2 regions of the Gordonia sp. NPDC003585 genome follow, and region 2 is predicted to be linked to the other one. Evidence: riboswitches for the same ligand, from Rfam matches in the RefSeq annotation. Region 2 holds a riboswitch; the other holds the start of a gene.
The links. Region 2 has a riboswitch for cyclic di-AMP ahead of ABZW74_RS21670 (transglycosylase family protein). Riboswitches for the same ligand answer to the same signal wherever they lie in the genome.
Positions count from the first base shown of each region.

Region 1: another riboswitch for cyclic di-AMP. It lies ahead of ABZW74_RS22795 (C40 family peptidase); the one in region 2 lies ahead of ABZW74_RS21670 (transglycosylase family protein).

Region 1 covers NZ_JBEXMX010000122.1:1,138-9,747, reverse strand. Annotated here, with positions in the region: partial or broken gene ABZW74_RS22800 (DEDD exonuclease domain-containing protein) at 1-991, opposite strand, end outside; cyclic di-AMP (ydaO/yuaA leader) riboswitch at 1,618-1,825, shown strand; gene ABZW74_RS22795 (C40 family peptidase) at 1,843-2,526, shown strand; gene ABZW74_RS22790 (C40 family peptidase) at 2,846-3,847, shown strand; gene ABZW74_RS22785 (hypothetical protein) at 3,995-5,305, shown strand; gene ABZW74_RS22780 (glycosyltransferase family 4 protein) at 5,325-6,449, shown strand; gene ABZW74_RS22775 (long-chain fatty acid--CoA ligase) at 6,839-8,610, opposite strand, start outside.
Region 2 covers NZ_JBEXMX010000104.1:2,123-15,124, reverse strand. Annotated here, with positions in the region: gene ABZW74_RS21670 (transglycosylase family protein) at 558-1,193, opposite strand; cyclic di-AMP (ydaO/yuaA leader) riboswitch at 1,200-1,380, opposite strand; gene ABZW74_RS21665 (MoaD/ThiS family protein) at 1,644-1,892, opposite strand; gene moaA (GTP 3',8-cyclase MoaA) at 1,900-3,000, opposite strand; gene ABZW74_RS21655 (flavin reductase family protein) at 3,000-3,539, opposite strand; gene ABZW74_RS21650 (hypothetical protein) at 3,544-3,753, opposite strand; gene ABZW74_RS21645 (cold-shock protein) at 3,950-4,363, shown strand; gene ABZW74_RS21640 (DUF2771 family protein) at 4,562-5,101, opposite strand; gene ABZW74_RS21635 (MFS transporter) at 5,117-7,147, opposite strand; gene ABZW74_RS21630 (DUF3027 domain-containing protein) at 7,198-8,040, shown strand; gene ABZW74_RS21625 (hypothetical protein) at 8,037-8,348, shown strand; gene ABZW74_RS21620 (hypothetical protein) at 8,361-10,808, shown strand; gene ABZW74_RS21615 (TetR/AcrR family transcriptional regulator) at 11,026-11,604, opposite strand; gene ABZW74_RS21610 (acyl-CoA dehydrogenase family protein) at 11,696-12,835, shown strand.

The DNA.
Region 1 (8,610 bases), on a different contig from region 2:
ACCAACCGCGGTGCGGCTGAGTGGATTTCCGGTTGTAAGCGGGTGCGTGTGCGGCGAGTAGCCGCAGTTCGCGGACCGCGGCCTCGAGTCCGTGACTGCATTCGACGTGATCGACGCGCTGCGCGAGCATCACCATCTCGCCCATCCGACGGCGCGGGTCGTTGCCGGTGAAGTAGGACCGCACGCGCCGTCGGAGGTCGACCGCGGTGCCGACATAGAGGACCTCGTCGGAGGGCCCACGAAAGAGGTAGACGCCGGGTCGGGCCGGCACCCGGTCGGCGAGATGGCGTTTGGCCCTTAGCCGGGGGTCGGTGCGAGGGAGATAGTCGGTCAGGTCGCGCACGCTGTACACGCCCTGGTTGCCGACGCGCTCGAGGAGGTGGTGGAACACCTCGACGGTGGCACGCGCATCGTCGAGTGCGCGGTGAGTGGGGCGGACCGAGACGTCGAAGAGGTCGGCGAGGGCCGACAGCCGCACCGTCGGGGCCTCGTCGCGGTGCAGGATGCGGCGCGCCATGGTGACCGTGCACAGCGTCAGCGAGAACGGCCACTCCAGATGCAGTCGCAGCGCGTTGCGGCGCAGGAAACCCATGTCGAAGCGGGCGTTGTGTGCCACCAGGATCGACCCGCGGGCGAACTCGATGAATGCGGGAAGCACCTCTCCGATCCGCGGGGCCGCGCTCACCATGGCGTGCGTGATGCCTGTCAGCGTGACGATCTGCGGCGGAATGGACCGCTCCGGGTCCACCAGCGTCGCGAACTCGCCGAGCACCTCGCCGCCGCGGATCTTGACCGCCCCGATCTCGGTGATGCGATCACCGTCCGGGCTCGATCCGGTGGTTTCGAGGTCGACGACGACGAGAGTGGTGTCGAAGAGTGCACGATCGCTGAAGTCGTTGGCGAGGCCGGCGGGACCGTTGTTCAGTTCGTCGGCGAGATCTCCGAAGGTGAGCTGACCGGAGTCCACCGCATGACGACCACTCTGCATCATGTGGCGAACACTAGTTCGACGGCCCGACAAGTTGCTGCAGTGACACCAGCGACCCCGGATAACCGCAGTGGCAGTTGTGATCGACGGAGTTTGTCGGAGGGTGCCCCTAGTGTCCAGATCTGAGCGGAGCCTGTCGTCGACGCAGGTACCGCCCGGCGCAGTGGACAGATGACCCACCCGCCAACACGCTGACGACATCCCGACAAGGGCAAAATGAGATGGAGATCACAAATGTATGTCGATTGCAGCAGCTGCCCGGGTCGTCCCGTTGCCTGCGACGGATGTGCCATGAACGTCCTCTTGGGTACTCCAAGCTGGGACGATGGGGCTCACGGCCGGGGTGTTCGGGACCGCCGATCGACGGCTGCGGCCGACGCTGAACTCGACCTCGCCATCGACGTATTCGTTTCTGCTGCAATGGTGTCCAGCTCCGCTGCACGATCTGCAAGATCGGGGAAAACTGCAGTTCAGGCACGTGGAACGGACCGTGGTCCGCGCATCCTGCGTGCTGGTTAGCGGGGCGAACAAGTTGGGCCCGTAGTGGCCCAGTGGACAGACCCGCATCCAATTTCGTAACCTTTCCGAGACCTTTGCAGAGCGTCCCGCTTCACCAAGAAGTGGTCTGCAAGCGGTCACCGCTCAATCGCCCTCGCGGCGAACCGGGGAACCACCAACTTCGGGCGGGTCGGACGTCTGTCGGACCAGTCTGAATCGGGGTGAATCGCGTACTGAAACCAGGTGTGTCCGGGTGACACACGGGGTAGAGGCATGCGTAGGGCCACTCTTCCGGCCCGAACCCGACAGCTAACTCGGTAGGCGGTAGAGGGAGAACTTGAAGGAGAACTCGCTTCGTGGCCAAACATCGTTTGGAGCAGCCCAACCGCGGGGGCAAGGTTGCCAAGAAGGCCGTGATCGCAGGATCGATCACACTCGGTTCGCTTGCCGCGGCCGCTGGCCCCGCGCTCGCCGCCCCGGTCGAGGTGCCTGGCCTCGGTACGTTCGAGGTGCCCGGTCTCGGGCCGTCGCACAAGACCGAGCCGGTCAAGAAGAAGGCAAAGCCCGCCAAGAAGCCGCAAGGCGCAACGGTTGAGATCCCGAACCTGGGAACGTTCACGGTGCCCGGCATCAACCAGAATCAGATCCCGCCGCAGTTCAAGCCGCGCGGTGGCGCGCCGCTGGGACAGCCGCAGCTGACCACCGGTGAGAAGGCCGTGAAGGCCGCCGAGAGCAAGATCGGCTCGCCGTACTCCTATGGCGCTGCCGGCCCCAATGCGTTCGACTGCTCGGGCCTCGTCTACTGGTCCTACAAGCAGGCCGGCAAGACCATCCCGCGTGACAGCTACGGTCAGCTCGGTGGCGGTCGCGCGGTGGCCTACAAAGACGCCAAGCCCGGTGACGTGCTCATCTTCAACGGTGGGGGTCACGCCGGTATCTACATCGGCAACGGAATGTTCGTCCACTCCTCGACCTACGGTCAGCCGGTGAAGAAGGCTGCGGTCAAGGAATGGTCGCTCGTCGGCATTCGGCGCTACTGAGCGCGAACCGGCAGCGTAATGACTTCGGATTTGGGCGGATCACGCATTCAGGCGTGATCCGCCCAAACCACTTGGCTACCCAGGAGGAATCCGGGGTGGCCAAACCGGTCATCCGGTGGCAGGCACACAACTAGGGTTGCTCATCAGAGGGAGTTGGGGGCGTGGGGGATTCTCCGCACACAGCGACGCCCGGTGGGCCGTGCCAGATGCCGGATCGACCGTGAGTTTCGACAGGAGTGATGGCAAGGTGGTAACCCGTTCGCGAGGCGCACGACGAGTGATCTCGTCGCGCTCGGCGCCCGCTGCGCTGGCTGCCGGTCTGTTGGCGATTCTGGTCGCCCTGCCGCTGGGTATCGGCGGTACCGGCGACGCGCAGGCGATTCCCGCACGTACGGCCGATCAGCTGCTCATTCGCTACAAGCAGCTCGGCATCGACGCGGAGAAGACCGCGGAGTCGATGCACAACGCGCAGATCGAATACGACAAGCAGCGCCGGCTCGTGGTCACGTCCCGCCGTGCCGCAGCCACTGCGCAGCGTTCGCTCGACCAGTCGCAGGTTCAGCTCGATCTGTATCAGGGCCGCGTCGACTCGATCGTGCGCGCCAGCTACCGCGGCGCGCGTATCAACGGGCTGTACGCGGTTCTCGTCAGTGACTCGCCGCAGTCCCTGCTCGACCAGATGTCCGGGCTGGACATGATCGCCCGCCAGGCCGCCCGGGACCTGACCAACCTCAAGCAGGCTCGCAAGCGCGCCGCGTCGGCGAAGGTCGACGCCGAGCGTGCCGCGACGACCGCCACCGAGGCCGTCTCGCGCGTCGAACGGGTGCGCGGCAACCTGCAGACCAAACGGGCCAACATGCAGCTGCAGGCCATTCAGATCCGTGCCGTCTACAAGTCGATGACGGGTAAGCAGCTCGCCGAACTGCAGGGACCGAAGTTCACCTTCGACCCCCGGCTCGTGCCGCGCGGAACGTCGCTGCCGCTGATCGCCGTGCAGGCCGCGCTGACCAGGATCGGTGACCCGTACGTCTGGGGAGCCACCGGACCGAATTCCTTCGACTGCTCGGGACTCATGGTGTGGGCCTACAAGCAGGCAGGAAAGACACTGCCACGCTCGAGTGAGGCGCAGTTGGCCTCCGGACGTGCGATCGACCGCAACAATCTGGAACCGGGCGACCTGATCATCTATTACCCCGGCGCCACCCACGTGGGGATGTACGTGGGCGACGGTTACGTCATCCACGCATCCACCTTCGGCGTCCCTGTCAAGGTGGTCCCCATCGACGAGGCCGGACCGTACAATGCGGCTCGCCGGTACTGAATGACGTGACACGCGACTCTGGCGTCCTGCAGTGGACGCGGGGCACCGGTGCGTGAGCATCGGACGAGCCGCTCGCTGTCGGTGGCTGCGGCATCAGCGGTGATTCTCGGGACGCTCGTGGGGTGTTCATCGGGTCCACCGCCGACGGTGATCACGTCCACATCGTCGGTTCCCGCCACGCCGTCGACCGCCGACAACGTCTATGAAGCGCAGCGTTCCGCGGGCGTGACCGCGCTGCTCGACTCGTTCAGCCGTGCCGTGGTGCGTGGTGACCGGCGGGCGGTGGCCGCACTGCTCGACGAGAGTGCTCCCGCGGCGTTCCGCAATCGCCTCATGGTGGTGACCGCGAACTTCGCCGACGACTCGTCGGCGTCGGAAAGCGCGTCGTCGGAGGGTCGCGGGTCGGCGTTGCGCCCGGCCGTCTTCCGATATCAGCTCGCGCCGACCGAAGAAGCCGAGGCACTGGTGTCTTCCGAAGTGCAGGAGGCGCTGGACGAGCAGGGCAGTTCGGACTCCTGGGTCGCGCCGGTCGAACTTCATCACGCGCTCGGCGGTGCGTCGAAGCCCGGCCTCGCCGAGCCCGAGATGGTGGATTCGGCGCAGTTGGTCGTGGCCCGTTATGGCGACAGCTGGAAGATCGTGGGTGATGCGACGCTGGCCGGACGCCCCGCCGCCGACAAACAGATGTGGGATCTGCCCGGCCTCGAGGTGCGCGATGTTCGGACGGCCGGCGGCGAGTCGGTGATCGCGTCGTATCCCGACACTGCGACCGAGGTGGGCCGTCTTCAGGAGCTGTTGGGAGGGGCGGTTACCGCCGTCACCGACTTCTGGGGGACCGCGTGGCCCCAGCGTGCGCTCGTGGTGGCCACGGCCCGTGACGCGGAGTTCGAGGCGCTGGCACCAGGCAGTGTGATCGGCGGGGCCGCGGCCGCCACGGTGTACGACCGGATCGACGCCCGTAAGCGTGTGGCGGTCGGACAGCGGGTGGTGCTGACGCCGGAGGCGCGATCGTTGCCGACGCCCGCGCTCGGCGTCGTCATGCGACACGAACTCACCCATGTGGCCGCGCGGCTGAGTACAGCCGTGGGCGCGCCGATGTGGATCACCGAGGGCGTGCCCGAGTACGTCGGCCGCAAGGACACCTACCGTCGCTTCGCCGACGCCGCTCCCGAATTGGCGGCCGAGGTGACCGACTCGGGTCCACCGGCCGCCTTTCCGTCAGACGCAGCCTTCGCCGCCGGCGGGGACGCGTCGCAGCTGGCCTACCAGTCGGCGTGGTCCATCGCGGCCTACGTCGCGCAGCGCTACGGTGAGACGCGACTCAAGCAGCTCTATCTCGGTGTCGCCTCCACGGTGGACGTCGGACGTCAGGATGCCGCCATCGCGACGGTGCTGGGTATCACGCGTGCCGAGTTGGTGTCGCGCTGGCAGCGGTGGCTGACCGAACAGGTTCGATGACGGTGAGCCGGTCTGGGCGATGAAGCGAACTCTGTTGATCACCAACGACTTTCCGCCGCGGCCCGGTGGCATCCAGTCGTACCTGCAGAACCTTGTCGATCTGCTGCCGCCCGACGAGATCGTCGTGTACGCACCGCGTTGGCGTAAGCAGTCCCACGTCGAGTTCGACGCCGCGGTGCCCTACAAGGTGTATCGGCACCCGACGACGCTGATGCTGCCGACGCCACTGGTGGCGCGCCGTGCCGCTCGCATCGTGGCGCAGGAGAACATTTCGACGGTGTGGTTCGGTGCGGCCGCACCACTGGCGGTGCTGGCCCCCGCCGTTCGACGCGCCGGCGCGCAGCGGGTGATCGCCAGTACTCATGGCCACGAGGTCGGTTGGTCGATGCTCCCGGTGGCCCGCCAGGTTCTCGGGTTCATCGGTCGACATGTCGATGTGATCACGTTCGTAAGCCGTTACACGCGTGGGCGTTTCGCGTCGGCCTTCGGTCGCCACGCCGCACTCGAGTACCTGCCGCCGGGTGTCGACGTCGAACGCTTCACGCCGAATGCGGAGCGGCGCACCGAGATTCGGAGCCGGCTCGGCCTCGGCGACCGTCCGACCATCCTCTGCCTGTCGCGGCTCGTGCCTCGGAAAGGTCAGGACACGTTGATCCGGGCACTGCCGCTGATCCGCCGCACGGTGCCCGACGCGGTCCTGGTCATCGTCGGTGGGGGGCCGTACGCCGACAAGCTCCACCAACTCGCCGACGAGTCCGGCGTGGCCGACCACGTGGTGTTCACCGGAGGCGTTGCGTCCGAAGACCTTCCCGCCTATCACAACGTCGCCGACGTGTTCGCGATGCCGGCCCGGACCCGTGGCGGCGGCCTGGACGTCGAGGGTCTCGGGATCGTCTATCTCGAGGCGTCGGCCTGCGGGGTGCCGGTGGTTGCCGGCCAATCCGGGGGTGCGCCCGAGACCGTTGTCGAGGGGGTCACCGGCACCGTCGTGGACGGCACCGACGTCGACGCGGTCGCCATGGCCATCCTGTCGATCCTCGGAGATCGGGCGGCGGCCGCCGAGATGGGCAGGCAGGCAAGACGTTTCGTCGTCGATAATTGGCAGTGGCAGCACATGGCCGCACGGCTGCGGCAGTTGCTCTGATCCGAAGAGGACGGTGACCAACCCGCTGAACTGGGGAATGTGTCAGCGTCCTGCCCGAAAAATCTAGGGGAAGAACTTCTTCCCCGAGGTTCGCAGTCATCCGCGAGAATTTTCTGGGGGAGGACACCAAGGGTAGGGGAAGAAGTTTCTTCCCCTACTTTTGTGGCGGATCGCGATTCCTTCGCACGACGATGTTCCCGGTTCCGAGGACTGCGCTGCGACAGGGACCTCGTTTCTAATCAGAGACCGTCGGAACCGCTGACGGTCTCTGACTACGAGTGAGGTTTCTGTGACGGTGGCCGCAATTGCGGCGGCGAGCAGGTTTCTGGCGACAAGTGCGGCTTCTGCGACGAGGCCGCGCTCCTCCGCGTGGGCGAGTGAGTCGACGGCTACTTCGCGTAGATCGCCTCGATGTCGTCGGCGAACTTCTCGGCGACGACGTTGCGCTTGACCTTCAGAGTGGGGGTCATCTCCCCGGTCTCCTCGGTGAAATCGGTGGGCAGAATCCGGAACTTCTTGATGGCCTCGGCATGCGACACGGTCGCGTTGGCGTCGTCGATCGCGGCCTGCACCGCTGCGCGCAGATCCGGGTCGTCGGCCAGTTGGGCGACCGTGGCCGCTGCCGGCTTGCCGTTGCGTTCCTTCCAGGCCGGGAATGCCTCCGGGTCGATGGTGATGAGTGTCGCGATGAACGGCTTCTGGTCGCCGACGACCATCGCCTGTGACACGAGGGCGCTGGCGCGGATGACGTCTTCGAGGCCGGCGGGGGAGACGTTCTTGCCGCCCGCGGTGACGATCAGTTCCTTCTTGCGGCCGGTGATGGTGATGAATCCTTCGCCGTCGACCTTGCCCAGGTCTCCGGTGTGGAACCAGCCGTCGGTGACCGCTGTCGCCGTTGCCTCCGGGTTCTGCCAGTACTCCTTGAACACCACGCCGCCGCGCAGCAACACCTCGCCGTCCTCGGCGATGGCAACTTCGTTGCCGGCCAACGGCTTTCCGACGGAGCCGATCTTTCTCGCGGCCGGTGTGTTCACGCTGAACGCGGCCGTGGTCTCGGTGAGACCGTAGCCCTCGTACACCGGGATGCCGACGCCGGAGAAGAAGTGACCGAGACGCGCACCGAGCGGTGCGCCACCGGAGATGGCCATGGCGCATTCGCCGCCGAGAGCGGCACGCAGCTTCTTGTAGACCAGGGCGTCGAAGAGGGCGTGCTTGGCCTTGAGGACCAGGCCGACCTGACCACGTTCGGATGCCTTCGAGTACGCGACGGCGGTGTCGGCGGCCGCGTCGAAGATCTTGCCCTTGCCGCCGTCGTGTGCACCTTGGCGGGCGGTGTTGTACACCTTCTCGAACACGCGGGGGACCGACAGGATGAGGGACGGCTTGAACCGTGCGAACTCCGGTACCAGTGTCGAGGTGTCGGCGTAGTGGCCCACCTCGGCGCCCGCCTCGATTGCGACGAGGGTGATGGCCCGGGCGAGAACGTGGGCCAGTGGCAGGAACATGAGCAGTCGCTTCTCGGGCCGGCGCTGCAACTCGTCGAGGAGATCGCCTTCGAGTACGCCCCGGACTTCCGACAGCATGTTCGCGTGGGTGAGTTCACAGCCCTTGGGGCGTCCGGTGGTTCCCGACGTGTAGATCAGGGTGGCCGGGTCGGCCGAACCGACGGTGGCACGACGTTTGGTGACCTCGTCGTCGTGGACGTCTGCACCCGTCTCGGTCAGTTGGGCGACCGCGCTCGGTCCGTCGGTCCGATCGATCTGGAACACCGCGATCGTGTCGGGCAGCGTCTGGATCGAGTTGAATGCGTCGCGATGCCCGTCGTCTTCCAGAATGATCACGGTGGCGCCGGAATCCTGCATGATCCATTCGATCTGGCCCGCCGAGGACGAGTCGTAGATCGGGACCGTGATGGCACCCGCCGACCAGATGGCGAAATCGATGAGCGTCCATTCCAGGCGGGTTCGGGAGAGCAGTGCGACGCGGTCGCCGGGCTTCACCCCGGACGCGATCAGGCCCTTGGCGATCGCGGTGATGCGTTCGACGGACTCGCGGGCGCTCACCGGCACCCACTCGTCGCCCCGCTTGTGGAGGAAAACGGTGCGATCGGGGGTCTTGTCGGCGATGTCGAAAATGATGTCGGTGCAATTGTCCTCGGCGG
Region 2 (13,002 bases):
CATGACAGAAGAGCCAAATTTTCTATTTCTGGGGGAAGACACCAAGGGTCGGGGACGAAGTTTCTTCCCCGACTTTTGTGGGCGCATGTTCCTGGCGTCGCCGTCGGCGGAACGCGGCGACCGGCAATCGGTGACTGAGATCGGGCCCGTCAGCGTCCGCTTCTGGGATATACCCGGAGGACCACCGTCAGGGGCCCGATCCTGGCCACCGGCCGCCAACCCTTCCCGCCTCCACGATCGTCGGCAACGCCGACGGAGGGACGCTGACTCGAAGGCGAGTCGCCCGACACCCGCTGAACTGGGGAAATGCGTCTGGTCGTGCTCGCAAAATCTAGGGGAAGAACTTCTTCCCCGAGGTTCGTAGTCGTCCGCGAGAATTTTCTGGGGGAGGACTCCAAGACCAGGGGAGGAAGTTTCTTCCCCTACTTTTTCGGGCTCGCGAGGAGCTTCGTCGCCACCCCGCGACCGTCGGTGAGAAATGGAAAAGGGCCCCGCACGGATCAGTCATCGTGCGGGGCCCTTCGACAAGGGGCCCGGGTGGGCGGATCGTCAGACGATCAGGGCACCGGAATCAGGTGCTTGTTCTGGTTGAACAGCTTGATCTGCTCGGGGCTCAGCTGGACGCCGGTGCCCTTGGCGGCGGCCCACATCTGCTTGACCTCGGGGCGCACGTTGGCGGCGTCGAGCGAGCTGTCGACCTGGTTGGCGACATCGCCGGTGGTCTTCGCGTCGGGCGCGCTGGAGAGGTTGAACTCCGGGGTCTTGGGCTTCGGCTTCGGCGCGTTGAGGTTCGGGGTGTCGGTCGGCGCGGTGCGCGGGGTCGGACCCGACAGCGGGCCACCGCAGCTCGGCCATGCGCCCTTGCCCTGGCCGGCGAGCACACGCTCGGCGACGACGATCTGCTCTTCGCGGGTGGCCTGATCGGCGGTCGGCGCGAACTGGGTTCCGCCGTGGCCGGCCCAGGTGCCCGGGCTGAACTGCAGGCCGCCGTGGTAGCCGTTGCCGGTGTTGATGGCCCAGTTGCCGCCCGACTCGCACTGGGCGACCTGGTTCCACTCGGCGTCGGTGGCCGCGCTGGCCGAACCGGTGCCCATGAGTGCGGCGCCACCGCCCAGAACCGCTCCGGTGAGAGCGACCTTGGCGAGAGTCTTGGTGGTCGTGTTGGTCGTCTGCTTGCGATGACGTCCGGACATGAATCGAATTCCTCTCTCCACGCGCCTACGAAGTCAGCTGTCGGGTTCGAGCGAGAGGCTGCTCGGTCCCGGGGCCTGACTGCTGCCCCGGGGACTTAACCCCAAGGACATCCGCGTGGATGCCCGGTCTCAGGGGATGAGGGTGGGTCCCCCGTCCTCGCTCCTAGAAATCTGGTTCTTGGTCCGTCTCGTCAGCGGAGCGAGGCTCGGCGCGGCCGACGGGACGTTATCGTTCTGTTTGCTTTGTCGTGACCCCCCGTGGGCGGTCGTCTCGTACAGTACGTCGTTCATTCGGTCGAATCACACGTCTCGTGAAAGCTGAATTCGGTGTCGAATTCCGGACTTTCGGCCCAAATTTGGTGTCATTGCAGTTCACGGCGCTAGTGGTCGTCTCGTGTCCTACTCGTTACCCTACCGTTATGTGAGCAAGGTCACACCGCAAATGTGGCCTCAGCCACCGGCAAACGGGGGGAGGACGTCGATGACTTCGCACGTGCCCAATCGTCGAGCACGGTCACACAGTGCGACCTCGTCGCGCAGATAGGAGCAGCGCTGCAGTACCGGAGCGAGAGAAGGCTTCTCGGCCGCGAGCAACCGCTCCAGATCGCCGAGCGTGGCGTCGGCGTCGATCTCGACGACGTCGTGCTCGGTCCCCGACGCCGCGCGCGCGGCAGCGAAGTAGCGGACGGTCAGGCGCATCGGGCGATCAACCGCCGATCGCCGACATCGGCCGCGACGGCTGGCGGAAGCCGGCGGTGTTGACCGAGTGCCCGGCGGCCTTGGCCCAGGCGTTGGCACGCCAGCTGTCGGCGATCGCTGCATCGATCTCGTGGTCCGCGAGCGTCCGCAGTGCGGAGCGCAGATCGGTCTCGGTCTCGGCGAACAGGCAGTTGCGCAGAGACCCGTCCGCGGTGAGGCGAGTCCGGTCACAATCCCCACAGAACGGCCGCGTCACCGACGCGATCACGCCGACCCGGGCCGGTTTTCCCGAGGCGGTCCGCCGGCCCCCGACGATCCACGTGGCCGCCGGTGCGCTGCCGCGGGGCGCCGGGTCGTCGTGCAGGTCGAACGTGCCCCTCAGCGTGGCGAGGATCTCGTCGGCCGTCACCATTTGTCCACGGACCCAGGCGTGGTCGGCGTCGAGCGGCATCTGCTCGATGATGCGTAGCTCGTAGCCGTGGCGCAGGCAGTACTCGAGCAGGTCGGGCAACCGGGCGAGATCGGTGTGGTCGGCGAGCACCGCGTTCACCTTCACCGGGTCGAGTCCGGCGGCGTGCGCGGCGGCCAGGCCGGCGAGGACGTCGTCGAGCCGGTCGCGCCGGGTGATCTCGGCGAAGCGCTGCGCATCGACGGTGTCGAGGGAGACGTTGATACGGCTCAGTCCGGCGTCGACGAGTCCTTGGGCGCGCCGGGTCAGCCCGAGCCCGTTGGTGGTCATCGCGATCTCGGGTCGCTGCGGCAACCCGGCGACCCGCGCGATGATCTCTTCGAGGTCGCGGCGCAGCAGCGGCTCACCGCCGGTGAATCGGATCCGCTCGATCCCGAGGTCGCGCACGGCGACGGTGAGGATGCGCACCATCTCCTCGGTGGTCAGGACGTCGGCGGTATCCATCCAGTCCAGACCCTCGGCGGGCATGCAGTAGGTGCACCGCAGGTTGCACCGGTCGGTAACCGACACCCGCAGATCACGAGCCACGCGGCCGAATGTGTCCACGAGCGGGCCGTCGACCGGGGCGGGCTCGCGCGGGTTCCACGTCGCGGGCTGCGCCACCCGACGCGTAGGTAACCCCAGCGCGACCGCGGTCATCAGTCGCCTCTACGGGCTTCCAGCGCGCGGAAAGTGCTGGCGTGGAACACAAGTGGCTCGACGGTCGGGTCGGCTCGCAGGGTCTCGATCTCGAGCAGGACGACGGTGTGGTCGCCCGCCTGGATCTCGTTGTGGATGGTGCAGGACAAGTGGGCGGCCGCGTCCGGTACGAAGACGGCGCCGTTGTCGGCGAGCAGCGGGGTGATCCCGTCGAAGCGATGTTCGGCGGCGCCGGCGAGCTGACGGCACAGCAGCGACTGGTCGCCGGCAAAGACGCTGACCCCCACCGCGTGTGCCCCGCGCAACCGCGGCCACGTGCTCGACGTGTTCTGCACACAGACCGAGACGAGCGGTGGATCGAGCGACACCGTGGTGAACGAGCTCGCGGCCATTCCGATCAGTTCGCGCGAATCTGCGTCGGCCGGGTCCTGCGCGCACACCGCGACCACACCGGAGGGGAAACAACTGTAGGCGGCGCGTAGGGCGGCGGCGTCCGACGCGGGCGCCAGATCCGGGCCGATGTGCTGTGTGACGGTCACGGTCTCACCTCACCCTTCGCCCGGAACGCAGCGCGGCCACCAGGCCGAGGACAAAACCGAGCGGTGCGCACATCGTCAGCAGGTAGACGGCGGTGGGTGCCGTGGATCCGTCGGCCACCAGAGGTGTCACGAACAGGGCCACGACGGCCAGCACGCCGATGACGAAAACCACCCCGGCGATCGCGACCAGGCGTGGTGATCCAGCACGTTGCATACCTTCACGGTAATGCACTGCAACCGCGATCCGACGCCGAGCGGTACGCGCACCGGTAATGCCCGTGACGGCCCGATCTCCGGTTGGCTACCATGGACAAACCAGACGCCTTGCTCATCGGTCCGAGCTTGTTCTTGTGAGGATGGGTGACGGCGTCTTTTGTTGTGACAGATCCGATCAGATGAAGGTGAGCACGGTGCCGACCGGCAAGGTGAAGTGGTACGACGCGGACAAGGGCTTCGGATTCCTCGCGCAGGACGAGGGCGAGGACGTCTACGTCCGCTCCTCGGCGTTGCCCGAGGGTGTCGAGGGCCTCAAACCGGGCCAGCGTGTCGAATTCGGCATGGCTGCGGGACGGCGTGGGCCGCAGGCGCTCAGCGTGAAGGTTCTCGAGCCGGCGCCGAGCGTCGCCAAGAACACGCGAGAGGCAGTGCGCAAGGAGACCAAGCGGCACAGTCCCGACGAACTGCACGGCATGGTCGCCGATCTGATCACCCTGCTCGAAGCCAAGGTGCAACCGGACCTGCGCAAGGGCCGCTACCCCGACCGCAAGACGGCGCAGCGGATCTCCGAAGTGGTACGCGCGGTCGCCCGCGAACTCGAGCACTGACTCGAAGCGTTCGGTGAGCGACGCTGTGAACTGGGGAGATACGTCGGCGTCCTGCCGCAAAATCTAGGGGAAGAAACTTCTTCCCCGGGGTTCGTAGTCGTCCGCGGGAAATTTCTGGGGGAGGACTCCAAGGCCCGGGGAAGAAGTTTCTTCCCCTACTTTTTGTGGGCACGGTGACTGCGATCGGACCGCCGCTTTTCAGACCTGCGGGATGACGTAGTCCTGCGGCTTGGTGTCGATGGCGAAGGTGCCACGCGCGGTGTCGATCGTGCCGTCGGGCCCGACGAGTGCCGACGGCAGATTGACCGTCAGACCGATCAGCACCCGGTCCGCCTGTGATCGCAGCATCACCGTGAAGGTCGTGCCGGATTGAAAGGTGCCCTCGTCCTCGATGAGACCCTTCGGCGTCGAATACAGGCGGGTTAGCGCCCAGGGGCCCTCCGCGATGTCGCCAGACACCGACAACGCGGCCGTCGAACCGATCGGCACCGCGACCTGTGGGGTCGGCGACTGGGGCGCGGAGAGCGGCGGGTCGCAGTGCCGGACGAAGATGTCGCACCAACGCACCGGTTCGATTTGGTGGAGATCGCCATCGACGCTCAGGTGCAGATACGGCACGTGCTCCTCGGGTGCGTCACGCACCAGGAGGAACACCGACACCCCGACGACCGCGACGAACGCGACCGCTACCGCGGCGATGATCGAGACGGCCTTCTTCTCACCACTGCTCAGATTCATAACGCTCAAATGGTCTCAGCGGTATTCGCCGTGGTTCGCGCGGGGGTGGGTCCCCGGCGCACTGGGGTGCGGCCGGGTCGGTGCGGCACCGGGTCCGGAGGCGCGCTCGGTGCGCGGATGTGCGCGCACCCGTTCGGTGTTGGCCGCGGCGAAGGCCATCGTCGGCATCGCGTGATCCGGTCGGCGGCCGCCGAGCCCCGGCACCAGCGACGACCCGCGCATCGTCATGATCGTCTGCAACAGCCCGATCCCGAGCAGCACCGACACGACGGTGAACCCGAGCCACAGATACGGCGGCAGCAGTACTCCCAGCGAGGCGCCGAACACCCACGACAACTGGAGGACGGTTTCGGACCGGCCGAATGCCGACGCGCGCGACTCGTCGGGCAGGTCGTCCTGGATGGACGAGTCGAGGCATACCTTGCCGATCGCGCTGGTGCCGGACGCGACCAGCGCGGCCAGGCACGCGGCGGGCACATTGCCGAAGATCGCGGCGAGCACTGCGACGACGAAGCACGCCGCGGTCGACCACACCACGATCATCGGCGGGTTCTTCAACTCCAGCCGAGTGCCGACACCGTTGCCGATCGCGTTTCCCACACCCGCCGCCGCACCGACCGCGCCGATCAGGAGCAGCTGGGTGAGCCCGCCCTCGTCGGGGTTTGCCGTCTGCTGCGCCTTGGCGTAGAACGCGATGAACAGGGTGAGGAATCCGGTCAGGATGCGGATGGTGCCGTTGCCCCACAAGCCGGCGACGACCTTGCGGCCCAGCGGTTGCCGCATCTTGGCGGCGAGTCCCTTGGCACCGTCCTTGGCGCTGCCCAGCACACTCTCGTGCTCGGGGACCGTCGAGCGTGCGGGTTCGCCGTGATAGGTGAAGGTCGTCGGGATCTCGCCCTCGGTGACCTCGACCCAGGACGGGATGCGCATGCACAGGTAGGCGCCGGCGGCCGCGACGATCGCCAGCCACAGCATCGCGCCGGGGAGATGGAACGGCAATGCCTTGGCGAGGACCACCTCGATCAGGGCCGCGATCGCACCGCCGATGATGGTGCCGCCGACCAGACCGAACATCGTCAGGCGTGAATTCACTCGCGGCAGGTCGATGGTCGGCGGGACCACGCGTGGCGTGACCGCGGATTTGAGCACCCCGAACGATTTCGACAGCACCAGCAGACCCAGTGCGCACGGGTAGAGGACCCAGGGGTCGTAGTTGAGTTGCCCGGCGGCCTCGTCCCAGCTGACGTTGGCCATGATCAGCAGGGCAAGCACGACGCGCAGCCCGAAGGTCGTCGCCATCGCGATGCGTCGTCCTCGCTGCAACCGGTCGAGCAGCGGCCCGATCAACGGCGCGATCAACGCGAAGGGCGCGATCGTCAGCGCCAGATAGAGCCCGACGCTGACCTTGGACTCACCGGACGCGGCAGCGAAGAAGAGCGTGTTCGCCAGGGCCACGGCCATCGCCGCGTCGACCGCGAAGTTCGCGATCACCGGGAGCGTCAGCGCGGTGAGCCCCGACTGGTCGGCGCCGTCGGCGGTCGCGGCCCGCTGGATCTTGTCGATGCCGCGACCGGTCAGTTCGCGTCCGCGCAACGCCGCCACGCGCACCACGGTGAGCTTCTTGGGCATCCGGACGTTGTCCGGGGAGGTCGGCATCGCACGGGTGCCGGACCTGCCGTCATTCAATTGGTCGGTGGCATCCTGCTCGTCCAGCGGTGGCAGGTGGGGATTGTGGGTCGGTGGCGGCAGGTAGGCGTTCTGCCCGCGTGGGCCGGGAGCGGGGCGTCCGGGGCCGCCGGGCGTCGGCGGACCAAAACCGGGCGCCGGGCGCCGCGCTCGACGAGTGGTTTCCTGCGCCGGATAGTTGGCCGTACCAGGGTGATCGGCGCGGGGATCGGCTCGGGGGCGATCGCTTCTGCCGTTGTCGGGGCCGTAATACTGCGGCTGGGCACGGCGAGGATCATCGGCCGGCCGGTACTGGGGGTTCGCCGGACCGCCGGGGGCCCCGCGCCCCTCGTCATGTTGTCGGGAACTCGGTCGGTGCACTCCTCGATTCTTCCTCATCCGGGGCCCTGCCCGCTTGAAGCGGGCCGCCCGTGTACGACACCCGCATGGTGTTGCACACTGGAGAGGTGAGCGAACCCAGTGACATCGATCGAATCGGCGACACCTCGCCCCGGCTGTTGGACGCCGTTGATGTCGCCCGTGATGCGCTGATCGACGACGGTCAGCACCCGGGACCGCATCGTCGAAGCGTGGCCGAAGGTGACTGGGCGGCCGCTCACTACTTCGACGCCGACCTCGCCGGCTACCGCGGATGGCAGTGGTGTGTGGTGCTAGCGGGCGCGCCGGGCACCGACGAGATCACGGTGAGCGAGCTCGTGTTGCTGCCGGGTGACGGGGCGCTGCTCGCCCCGGCCTGGTTGCCGTGGGCCGACCGCATCAGCACGGGAGACCTCGCGGCCGGCGACCTGTTGGCCGCCGAACCCGACGACCCGCGTTTGGTGCCCAATCAGATCGACACCGGCGACGAATTCCGGTTCTCCTCCGACGAGCCCGACCCGGACGAGGTCGGGCAGGTCGACGGCGAGATCGGACTGGGCCGTCGGCGCCTGCTGAGCCGCGATGGCCGCGACGACGCCGCACAGCGTTGGTACGACGGTGATTTCGGCCCGGCGTCGGAGATGGCGCGAGCTGCGCAGTTCTCGTGCTGCAGTTGCGGCTTCTACATTCCGCTGAGTGGCGCGCTGCACGCCGCCTTCGGTGCCTGTGCAAACGAGTACGCCGCCGACGGCCGGGTGGTCTCCGCGGAATACGGATGTGGGGCGCATTCGGACGTGCCGCCACCCAAGGGCGGCGAGGGATCGCCTGCCTACGACGCCTACGACGACGGCGCGCTCGAGATCGTCGCCGCGGCGCAGAGCCTGCCGACCGGTTGAACCCCGCCGCCGCGCCGGACCCGTTCGACACCGCCGCCGTGCGCGCGGCAACCCTGGAATCCTGGCGGTCGTCTCCGACGCGACTCGCCGAAGACATCGCGGCCGAGACCGATCTGGTGACGGTCGGATACCGCGACCGACTCCTGACCGAACTCGCGGCCAACGCCGCGGACGCGGCCGCGGTCGCCGGTGAGCCGGGAGAGTTGGCGGTGTGGCTGTCCGGACGCGAACTGCACGTCGCCAACACCGGGGCGCCGCTGACCGTCGAAGGAGTGCGGTCGTTGTCGGCGTTGCGGGTGTCCGCGTAGCCGACAACCGCAGTGGCGGAAGGGAATTCGAGACAGGTCGGCCGATTCGGGGTGGGTTTCACGGCGACCGCGGTGGTGGCCGACCGGGTCGAGATGCGGTCGACGACCGGGTCGGTGGTCTTCGACCGTGCGCTGACCGAGGAGGTCATTCGTGAAGCCGGAGCGCGGCTGGCCGATTCGGTGGAGGTTCCTCTCCTTCGATTGCCGTGGCCGTCGGATGTTCGGCCGCGCAAGGGATTCGATACCGAAGTTGTCCTCTACCTCCGCGACGGTTCGGACAACCTCGTCGCGCCGATGATCAGCGAGGCGTCCGACTTGCTTCTGGAACTGCCTTCTCTGCAGCGAATCTCGGTGGGGGAAGTGGAGTTCGGGGTAGATCGGCACCGTCTGCCCGAGTTGTCGTCGGACGGGGCGGTCGTGACCCGCATCGCCCCGACCCGGGACGGCGTGCAGTCGGCGGCCTGGCTGCAGGTTGCGACCGGTACGACCCGTTGGCTCGCCCCGGTCGACGGCCCAACCGTTGCGGGGCATGACGTTCTGCGGGCGCCCACCCCGACGGGTATCGAACTGAGTTTGCCGTGCCGGCTGATTGCGGACCTACCACTCACTCCGGACCGCCGTAACCTGCACCCGAGTGCCGATATCGCCTCTGCGGCTGTGGGTTACGCCGATCTGATCAGACTCTTCGGGCCGCGCCGCCGACTGCGGCTGGTACCCGAGCCGCACCTCGCGCGTAACCGCGACGATGCGCGCCTCATCGACGCGGTGCTCGCGGACCTGCGTCGAACGTCGTGGTTGCCTGCCGCCGATGGTGCCGATCTGGTTCCATCGAGATCAGTCGTACTGGTCGGACTCACCGCCGAACTCGCCGACGTGCTCGGCGACCTGTTCGGCGACCTCGTCCACCCCGACATCTCCGACGCGGGAAGCACATCGGTGCTGGGTCGGCTCGGCGTCGTCGAACTGGGGTTGGCCGGACTGGCCGATCGGCTGACGGGCGTCGAGCGTCCGTCGCAGTGGTGGCAGCGCCTGTATGCGGCGCTCGCCCCGCTGGTGGGTACCGGCCGTGAGGTGGAAGAGATTGCCGCGCTGCCGGTTCCGCGGTCAGACGGGCGAATGGCGGTCGGTGCGCGCGGTTTGTTTGTCTCCGATCGGATCACCGGCGCGGCGCGATGGCTGCCGATGGTCGATCGGCAAGCGCGTCACCCACTCGTCGAACGTATGGGTGCCCAAGAACTGACCGTCGAACAGGCGTTGTCGGATCCCGCTCTGCGGCAGCTGATCGAGGACGCGGACCTCGACTCCGACGGCGGGCTCGCGGACGAAGTACTCGCGCTGGTCGCGGCCGATCCCGACGCCGCCCTTCCGGCTTGGCTTGCGCAACTGCCGCTGCCCGACGCCGATGGTGAGTGGCGCCCTGCCGACGAACTGCTATTGCCCGACAGTCCTCTCGGAGCCGTCCTCGTCGACGACCATCCCTTCGGGGTGGTGGATCGCGAGCTGACGCAGCGCCACGGTGCGTCGACGTTGCGCAGGGTCGGGGTGGGCTGGGGATTCCTTGTGGTCTCCGACGAACTCCCCACCGCCCCCGACCACGACCTTCCCGACGAGGAGTTGTGGTGGGATTCGCTGACCGAGCTGCCGGAAAGCCTCTCTGCGGTAGGTGATCTGGACCTCGTCGATGAGCAGCGCTGGGCGGCGGCGTTGACGCTGCTCGCCGACGACGAGGAGATCGTCGAGCTGCTGGGTGATCGAGACGGGTACACGGCGTGGTGGTTGCGGCGGTGCGCGATCATCGACGGCCACCCGCTCGGCGATTACCGTGCGCCCTCCGACGAGACTCTCGTCGGGGTTCTGGATCCGCTCGATCACCCACAGGCCGACGCCGTCGCCGGCGCGCTCGCCGAACTTCCGCCCGCGTCCGCGGCGGAGGCGTCGCGACTCCTCGACCGCCTCGGCGACCCCGACCGCGAGGTGAGTGCCGGTGTCGCGGTGTCGGTCCACGCGTCGATCGTCGGCGCGTGTCGGTCCGGGGTGATCGACCCAGCCGACATCGACCTGCCCGACCGGGTGCGCACACTGGCTGCAACGGCGGTCGCCGACGCGGTTGTTCTCGACAAACCGTATCTGCTGCAGATGGTTTCGGGAGAATCTGTGGTCTTGGCCGGAACAGCGGCCGAGGCTGCAGACGCCGAGACACTCGGCGTCGTGCTGGACTTGCCGCTCGCATCGGAGGCTTTCGCCGCCGAGATCCGGGATCCGGGTGATGCCGTGACGTGGTCGCATCCCGAGGCGGTGCGGTTTGCCGCTCAGCGGGGTGTCGAGGTGCGACACGGTGAGGTGCGAGTGCACGACGAGTTGTGGGTGACGTTGCGCCGCAACGATTCTGTGATCGAGTCGCGCGTGGGATGGTGGATCGACCATCAGGGCGTCACCCACCTCGAGCGCGCCGGCCATTGACCCAGGTACCGCTGCCTGAGGTGCTCGAGGCGCTAGCCCGTTTTCCGCTGCCTGAGGTGCTCGAGGCGCTAGCCGAGAGCCTCGAAGGCCCAGGTGCGCTTGCGATGTCATCTCACCAGGGCGAAGCCCGCACCCTTCGAGACGCTCGCAAGTTCGCTCCTCAGGGCGGCGCCTCACCCGTCGGGAGGGGGCTCTCGCACCCAGCCGGCGGGGTGGGTCAGTCCGCGTCGATCCCCGCAGTGAGGATCGACGCGAGTTGGCGGTACGCGGCGGCGTGGTCGAGCCCGGTCGCCGTCGCGACCTCGCCGCGCTGGATGCGCGTCATCATCGACGCTGCGAGATCGGCGGCAAAGACGGGGTCGACATCGCGGAAAACGCCTGCGGCCGCACCGTCGGCGATCAGTTCACCCACGCGTCGAGCTGCCGCCTCGGTGTTCATCTCGTACAGCGCCCGCGTCGGCGCGAACGCGTCCAGATCCCGCATGAACGCGGCCGACGCAGGTGCGAGCGCATCCCCGACCGCAAGTAGGTACGTGATGACGCGCTCGCGGGGATTGTCGACGGCAGCCACGCGCTGCTCGACCTCAGTCGTCGCTTCGCGAAAGAAGTGGGTCACCGCCATGGTCGCGAGCTGTTCCTTGCTGTCGGCGAGGGTATAGAGCGTCGATTTGGAGCAGCGCAACTGCGCCGCGATGTCGGATATGGCCAGATGAGCGAAGCCGTCGCGCAGGAAGAGTGTGACCATCGCGTCGAACAGCGCCGCACGACGACGAGTCGCGAATGCGGAGGACGTCATTGGATACCCCCTGTCCTTTCGGTTGCCCGGCGACCTCATAGTACTGTAGACAGTACTTGAGTACTATTTCAGTTTCTTGTTGGAGGTATCAATGCCGGTCGAACGACTGCTTCCCAGCGACGAGGCACGTGACCTGATCGCGCTGGTTCGCGACGTCGCCGACAAGCGGATGGCGCCGATCGTCGACGATCACGAGAAGGCACAGACCTACCCTGACGGCTTGTTCGCCGAACTGGGTGCCGCCGGCCTGCTCGGGTTGCCATACCCGGTGGAGTGGGATGGCGGCGGTCAACCCTATGAGGTGTACCTGCAGGTACTCGAGGAACTGGGTGCCCGATGGGCAGCCGTCGCCGTCGCGGTGAGTGTGCACGGTTTGGCGTGTCACCCACTGATGAACTTCGGTACCGACGAGCAGAAGCAACGCTGGCTGCCCGATCTGCTGAACGGCCGGCTGGTGGGTGCTTACAGTTTGTCGGAGCCACAGGCCGGATCGGATGCGGCAGCACTCAATTGCCGAGCCACCGCCGTCGAGGACGGATACCGAATCAACGGGTCCAAGGCGTGGATCACTCATGGCGGGATCGCCGACGTGTACAACCTCTTTGCCCGCACAGGCGAAGGGTCCAAAGGGATTTCGTGCTTCTTGGTTGCACGCGACACGGCAGGGCTCAGCTTCGGCAAGCCCGAGGACAAGATGGGTCTGCACGCTGTGCCGACGACCGCGGCCAACTACGACGACGCGCTGATCGACTCCGACCGACTGATCGGCTCCGAGGGTCAGGGGCTACCGATCGCGTTCTCCGCGTTGGACTCCGGGCGTCTGGGCATTGCTGCCGTCGCGACCGGTCTTGCGCAGGCGGCGCTCGACGCGGCGGTCGAGTATGCCCAAGAGCGAACAACGTTCGGTCGCAAGATCATCGACCACCAGGGGCTGTCCTTCGTGCTGGCCGACATGGCGGCGGCGGTGGATTCTGCGCGGGCGACCTACCTCGACGCAGCCCGCCGCAGAGACGCTGGAATGCAGTACTCGCGCGCCGCCGCAACAGCCAAACTCGTCGCCACCGACGCGGCAATGAAGGTGACGACCGACGCGGTGCAGGTCTTCGGCGGCTACGGATACACTCGCGACTTCCCCGTGGAGCGGTACATGCGCGAGGCCAAGATCACCCAGATCTTCGAGGGCACCAACCAGATTCAGCGACTCGTGATCGGACGTGCGCTCGCCGGCTGAGGACTGGTGCGCGCCTTGTCGGGAGGGTGCCATCCGCTGCCCGCGTGCGAGGAGTTGCCATCCGCTGCCTGAGGTGTGACGAGCGCTAGCGAGGAGCCTCGAAGGCCGGGCGAGATGACACCGTCGTCTCACCAGCCCTTCGAGGCTCGCTCCGCTCGCACCTCAGG